DNA from 2 places in the Bradyrhizobium sp. P5_C12 genome. Region 2 is predicted to be linked to the other one. Evidence: riboswitches for the same ligand, from Rfam matches in the RefSeq annotation. Region 2 holds a riboswitch; the other holds the start of a gene.

Region 1 (3,406 bases), on a different contig from region 2:
TGGTCGCGATCGGATAGACTAGGAAGCCGTGCGTGGTGGAGATCGCCTCGTCGCCCTGGCTCAGATAGGTGTGGGCGAGCAGGTTGAGGATCTCGTCCGAGCCGGCGCCGCAGATGATGCGGTTGGGGTCGAGCCCGAAGGTGCGGCCGATCGCTTCGCGCAGCACGCGCGAGGTGCCTTCCGGGTAATCTTCCAGATGATCGGCCACGTGCTTGAAGGCCTCGATCGCCTTGGGCGAGGGTCCGAACGGCGTCTCGTTGGCCGAGAGCTTGAACACCTTGCGGCCCGGCTCAGCGACCGGGCTCTTGCCGGGCGTGTAGGGCGCAATATCGAGAATGCCGGGATTCGGCACGGGGCGGGACATCTTCAACTCCGGATTGGCAGGGCGCGTGACTTACGATTTCGACCCGGTCGGGGGCACCGTATAGCGCGTTGCGTGGCTGCCGACGAGGGCCGTGGAGCGCACCGAGGCCCCCGCTTCGATCAGGGCAGCCTTGATTTTGTCGATACTGGTCGCGCTCGTGACCGAGATCAGCAGCGCCGCGCCGTCGAAGGCGGTATCGGGCACCGCCACGATCTCGGCGAGCGGCGACAGCGCCCGCGCAACGTCGGCGTTCCACCCGGAGACGCGGACGCTGAAGGTCTCGACCTCCGTCACCATGGCGCTGTCGGCGACCCGCGAGACCACGAATACGGGGAGCGCGGCCGGATGGTCGGCGCGCTCGACGAAGGGCAGCCGGGCGATGATCTTCGGCATGCCGGCCGCTTCCAGCGACAGCCACCACGGCGTGCGGCTCGAGGTCGCCGAGACCAGCGCCAGGTCGCCCTTGGATTTCGCCACCGCCTCGACCGCGGCCTGCGCGCTGAAATGCGCGACGTAAGGCACGGTGAAGCCGAAATGGAAGCGCGCGGAATCGCGCATCGCGGGCTCGCTCACCGCGATGTCGGCATGCACGGAAAACGGCGCCTGGACGTAGGTGAACGTCGAGATGATGACGCGCCAGATGCTCTCCACCGTGTCGAGCGGCAGGATGCCGCGATGGCGCTGGACGAGGTCGCGCATCATGGCGGCCTCGCGTGCCGGGCGGAACGCGGAGCCGACCTCCTGGGTCTGCTTCACCTGGATCAGACGGTCGATGATGTCGCCGCGCTGCATCAGGAGGCGATGCATCCCCTCGTCGATCGCATCGATCTCCTTGCGCAATTCCTGCAACGATGGTGGCGCGGGCGGACGTTGGGACATATCTGACAGAGCTGTTGAGCGGCGTTTCGGGGCGGATCGGCAAGGGGATCAGCAAGAGGATCACCAAGGCCGCATCCGCTGCGATCGAGGTTCTGATTAGGCAGGATGGACGGCGAAAGCAAAGAGAAATGCAAAGAGAAATTGGGGCCTGTCCGGCTGACGCCGCGGAGACGAATTTGGCCAATCCGGACCGCGGCTTGACGAAAACAGCCCAAGCCGGTAGGATTTGCCTGTTCCGTGGTCATTTGAGCCGGCCGGCTTGCAGCCACGTTAAAAAACTCGCTAAACAGGCCGGGGACGCTTTCGATCCCGGCCGAACCTATCGTTCAGGCCGGGTTTTTCATGGCCTGATGTCAGTGGCGATCTGAAGTCCGATCGCAAACGAGGACGATGGTCAGAGATGGTTGGCGTCAAAGCGATTCCCAGTCCCGCGATCAGTGCCGACGACCGGTCGCATGAGGTGGATTATCCGAGCTCGCCGGTCGCGCATTTCGGCGCCGATCAGCCGCTGCGGCTCGATTGCGGCATCGACCTCTCTCCGTTCCAGATCGCCTACCAGACCTATGGCGAGCTCAACGCCGCGCGGTCCAATGCGATCCTGATCTGCCATGCGCTGACCGGCGATCAGCACGTCGCCAATGTCCACCCCGTCACCGGCAAGCCCGGCTGGTGGGAAACATTGGTCGGTACGGGCCGCCCGCTCGATCCGAGCCAGTACTTCATCATCTGCGCCAACGTCATCGGCGGCTGCATGGGCTCGACCGGGCCGGCCTCGATCAATCCCGCGACCGGCAAGGCGTGGGGGCTGGATTTCCCGGTCATCACCATCCCCGACATGGTGCGCGCGCAGGCGATGTTGATCGACCGGCTCGGCATCGACACCCTGTTCGCGGTGGTCGGCGGTTCGATGGGCGGCATGCAGGTGCTGCAATGGACTGCGGCCTATCCTGAGCGCGTGTACTCCGCGCTGGCGATCGCCTGCTCGACGCGACACTCGGCGCAGAATATCGCCTTCCACGAGCTCGGCCGTCAGGCCGTGATGGCCGATCCCGACTGGCACAATGGCGGCTACGCCGATCACGGCATCCATCCGCATCGCGGCCTCGCGGTGGCGCGGATGGCGGCGCACATCACCTATCTCTCGGACGCGGCGCTGCACCGCAAGTTCGGCCGGCGCATGCAGGACCGCGAGCTGCCGACCTTCTCGTTCGACGCCGATTTCCAGGTCGAGAGCTATCTGCGCTACCAGGGCTCGTCCTTCGTCGAGCGCTTCGATGCCAACTCCTATCTCTATCTGACCCGCGCGATGGATTACTTCGACATCGCCGGCGACCATGGCGGCGTGCTGGCAAAGGCGTTCGCCGGCATCCAGACCCGCTTCTGCGTGGTCTCCTTCACCAGCGACTGGCTGTTTCCGACCTCGGAATCGCGCGCGCTGGTGCATGCGCTGAATGCGTCCAGCGCACGGGTGTCGTTCGCCGAGATCGAGACCGATCGCGGCCACGACGCCTTCCTGCTCGACGTCCCCGAATTCTTCGACATCTCCCGCGCCTTCCTGCAATCGGCCGGCAAGGCGCGCGGACTCAGCGGCAAGGACGGCTAGCGATGTCGGTGCAAGAAGTGCTGCCGCTGGGTGGCGTCGCGGCCGGACAGTCCGGCCAGTTTCGCGCCGACCATCTGCTGGTCGCCGGGATGGTCAAGCCCGGCTCGAAAGTGCTCGACGTCGGCTGCGGCGACGGCGACCTGCTTCAGCTCCTGGAGACCCGCGGCATCGACGGGCGCGGCATCGAGCTGTCGCGCGAAGGCGTCAACCGCTGCGTCGCCAAGGGGCTCGCGGTGGTGCAGGGCGACGCCGACACCGACCTGATCAACTATCCGGACGACGCTTTCGACTATGTGATCCTGTCGCAGACGCTGCAGGCGACGCGCCAGCCCAAGGTCGTGCTGGAGAACCTCTTGCGCATCGGCCGCCGCGCCATCGTGTCGTTCCCGAATTTCGGCTTCTGGAAGATGCGGCTTCAGCTCCTGGTCGGCGGCCACATGCCGCGCACCGAGAATCTGCCGGCAAGCTGGTACGACACCGCCAACATCCATTTCTGCACCATCAAGGATTTCGTCGAGCTCTGCGACGCCATCCACGTCAAGATGGAGCGCGCCGAGGCG
Region 2 (3,406 bases):
AATATTCGCCGGCGGTCAACCAGCGCGCCGAGAGCGCCGGCAAGATGGTGAAGCTGCTCGGCAAGGTCGCCGAGCTCCGTCACGTCGGCATCTTCCCGCGCTTCGAGGTGATGCGCGACTGGCACGAGACGCAGGCCATCCCGGTGGAGAGCTTCGTCATTGCCGACGGCCTGCACATGAACGACTGGGGCTACGCCTGCTTCGCCCAGCTCTTGGGTGACGACATCATCCGCTCCGTCGGCCAGATCAAGCTCGGCGTGAACGTGCCCGGGGATGTGCGGACGTACCGGCCGATGTAGGCATCGGTGCCGTAGGGTGGGTTAGGCGAAGCCGTAACCCACCATGCATCAACGATTGCGGAACGAAGTTGGTGGGTTACGCCGAGCAGATGCGCTTCGCGCATCTGCAGGGCTAACCCACCCTACGAGTGCGAGTGCTTGGCTCGCCTCACGCCTTCTCCAGCGCCGCCGTCAGATCCTCGATCAGATCATCCGGATGCTCGAGCCCCGCCGAGAAGCGAATAAAGCCCTCGCTGATCCCGAGCGCGGCGCGGTCTTCCGGCTTCAGGCGCTGATGCGTGGTGGTGGCCGGATGCGTCACCAGGCTCTTGGCGTCGCCGAGATTGTTCGAGATCTTCGCAAGCTTGAGCTCGTTGAGCACGCGGAATGCCGCCTGCTTGCCGCCCTTGACCTCGAAGCCGACCAGCGTCGAGCCGCCGCGCATCTGCTTCTTCACCAGCGCCGCCTGCGGATGATCGGCGCGGCCGGGATAGATCAGCCGTGAAATCTTCGGATGGCTCGCCAGCACCTCGGCGACGCGCCCCGCCGTCTCGGTCTGCGCGCGCACGCGCACGCCCAGCGTCTCCAGGCCCTTGAGCAGGACCCAGGCGTTGAACGGCGAGATCGACGGGCCGGTCTGGCGCATGAAATTATGCAGGTGCTCGGCGATGAAGGCTTCCGAGGACAGGATGATGCCGCCGAGACAACGGCCCTGGCCGTCGATGTGCTTGGTCGCGGAATAGACCACGACGTCGGCCCCGAGCGCGAGCGGGCTCTGCCAGATCGGCGTCGCGAACACGTTGTCGACGACGAGCCGCGCGCCGCCGCTGTGCGCGATCTCGGCGATGCCGGGGATGTCGAGCACGTCGAGCGTCGGATTGGTCGGGCTCTCCAGGAAGAACGTCTTGGTGTTCGGCCTCAAGGCGCGCTGCCACTGGTCGAGATCGGAGCCGTCGACCAGCGTGGTCTCGATGCCGTAGCGCGGCAACAGATCCTGAATGACGTAGAGACACGAGCCGAACAGCGCGCGCGAGGCGACCACGTGATCGCCGGACTTCAGCGGCGCCAGGATCGCGGTCGTCACTGCGGCCATGCCAGTCGCGGCCGAGCGGGCCGCTTCGGCGCCTTCGAGCTCGATCATGCGGCGCTCGAACATCGAGATCGTCGGGTTCGAGTAGCGCGAATAGATGAAGCCGGGATCCTCGCCCTTGAACCGCGCCTCGCACTCCTCGGCGCTGTTGTAGACATAGCCCTGGGTCAGGAACAGCGCCTCCGACGTCTCGCCAAATTGCGAGCGCAGGGTGCCGGAATGGACCAGCCGGGTTTCGGGACGGTAGTGTGCGGCGGACGCCGGGGACTTCGACATATGACCTCTCCAACGTGACCATTCTGGAAAATGGTCACAAAAAAAACCGGCCTGGATATTTCCACTGGCCGGGATCACAGAGGTCCCCGGCCTGTTTAGCGACTTATTTAACGTGGCTGCAAGCCGGCCGGCTCAAATCACCACGGGATAAGTCATGCTCATATTCCGCAATGCCCTTTTCGTCAAGGCGTCCATCGGATAGCCGTAAAAGACTGTATTTTCCGCATGTCCGGATACATTTGCCCCCTGACGAGGACCCCCGTTTGACGTTCACGGTCGCAGCCGACGCCAATGGTATCCTGCCCGACCGCATGATCGCGGCGATGGCGGAAGCAGGCCTCATCCTGCCCGCCTACGATTTCGTCGAAAGCCAGATCCAGCCGGCGAGCCTCGACCTTCGCCTCGGCGACATCGCCTATCGCGTGCGCGCAAGCTTCCTGCCCGGTCCCGGCGCCACCGTCGCCGAGCGCATCGACGAGTTGAAGCTGCACGAGTTCAGCCTCGCCGACGGCGCCGTGCTTGAGACCAACTGCGTCTACATCGTGCCGCTGCTCGAAAGCCTGGCGCTGCCGCCGGAGATCGTGGCGGCGGCGAACCCGAAGAGCTCCACCGGCCGGCTCGACGTCTTCACCCGCGTGATCGCCGACGGCACCCGCCGCTTCGACATGATCGGCGCCGGCTATCACGGTCCGCTCTACGCCGAGATCAGCCCGAAGACGTTTCCGGTGCTGGTGCGCGAGGGCTCGCGCCTCTCCCAAGTGCGCTTCCGCACCGGTGACGCCATCCTCAACGCCGACGAGCTCGACGCGCTGCATGCCGCTGAGCGCCTCGTCGACATCGACGATGCCGATCTCTCGGGCGGCGTCGCCGTCTCCGTCGATCTCTCCGGCGAGAAAGCCAACGGCTTCGTCGGCTACCGCGCCAAGCGCCACACCGGTGTGGTCGACGTCGATCGCCGCGCAGGCTATTCGGTCGAGGATTTCTGGGAGCCGATGTCTGCGCGCCCCGACGGCAGCCTGATCCTCGATCCCGGCGAGTTCTATATCCTCGCCTCCAAGGAAGCCGTGCAGGTGCCGCCCGATTTCGCCGCGGAGATGGTGCCGTTCGATCCGCTGGTCGGCGAATTCCGCGTGCATTATGCCGGCTTCTTCGATCCCGGCTTCGGCTATGCCGGCGCCGGCGGGCAGGGCTCCCGCGCCGTGCTGGAGGTGCGCTCGCGCGAAGTGCCCTTCATCCTCGAGCACGGCCAGATCGTCGGCCGCCTCGTCTACGAAAAGATGCTGGCACGCCCCGACGCCATGTACGGCCAGCGCATCGGCTCCAACTACCAGGCGCAGGGGTTGAAGCTCTCCAAGCATTTCCGGGTGTAGCAATATTCCGTAAGCCCGGATGAGCGCAGCGACATCCGGGAACAGTGCTCCCGCATATCGCTTCGCTCATGCGGGCTCCGATGCAAGCAAATTTTCACCGGTGTCATGCTCCGCGAAGGCGGGGAAGCCAGTACGCCGCGGCCCATCGATTCAATCACGACCGTCTCTGGAATACTGGATCGCCCGCCCCAGTGCGCAATTGCGCACAAGGCGGGCGATGACAGCGAGTGTGTGTCCGGTTGCGCCGCTTCATCGGCGATGACACACTCCTGCAAAACAACAAGCCGGGAGCGAACGATGAGCGCCGCAGCGGATACCGCGCAGCAGCAAGCCCAATGGACACGCTGGCGCGCGGTCGCCGATCTCTATCACGCTTATTTCACCGGCCTCAT

What was found. Region 2 has a riboswitch for S-adenosylmethionine ahead of ACXJMY_RS12345 (O-succinylhomoserine sulfhydrylase). Riboswitches for the same ligand answer to the same signal wherever they lie in the genome.
Region 1: linked by a shared signal. The riboswitch ahead of metX (homoserine O-acetyltransferase MetX) and the one ahead of ACXJMY_RS12345 (O-succinylhomoserine sulfhydrylase) in region 2 are both predicted to bind S-adenosylmethionine.

The regions. Positions count from the first base shown of each region.
Region 1 is NZ_JBFULU010000001.1:59,658-63,063, forward strand. Features, by position in the region: gene hisC (histidinol-phosphate transaminase) at 1-364, opposite strand, end outside; gene ACXJMY_RS00305 (chorismate mutase) at 395-1,243, opposite strand; SAM riboswitch at 1,471-1,550, shown strand; gene metX (homoserine O-acetyltransferase MetX) at 1,644-2,846, shown strand; gene metW (methionine biosynthesis protein MetW) at 2,849-3,406, shown strand, end outside.
Region 2 is NZ_JBFULU010000010.1:157,751-161,156, forward strand. Features, by position in the region: gene ACXJMY_RS12340 (SGNH/GDSL hydrolase family protein) at 1-299, shown strand, start outside; gene ACXJMY_RS12345 (O-succinylhomoserine sulfhydrylase) at 448-1,644, opposite strand; SAM riboswitch at 1,719-1,798, opposite strand; gene ACXJMY_RS12350 (2'-deoxycytidine 5'-triphosphate deaminase) at 1,908-3,014, shown strand; gene ACXJMY_RS12355 (hypothetical protein) at 3,312-3,406, shown strand, end outside.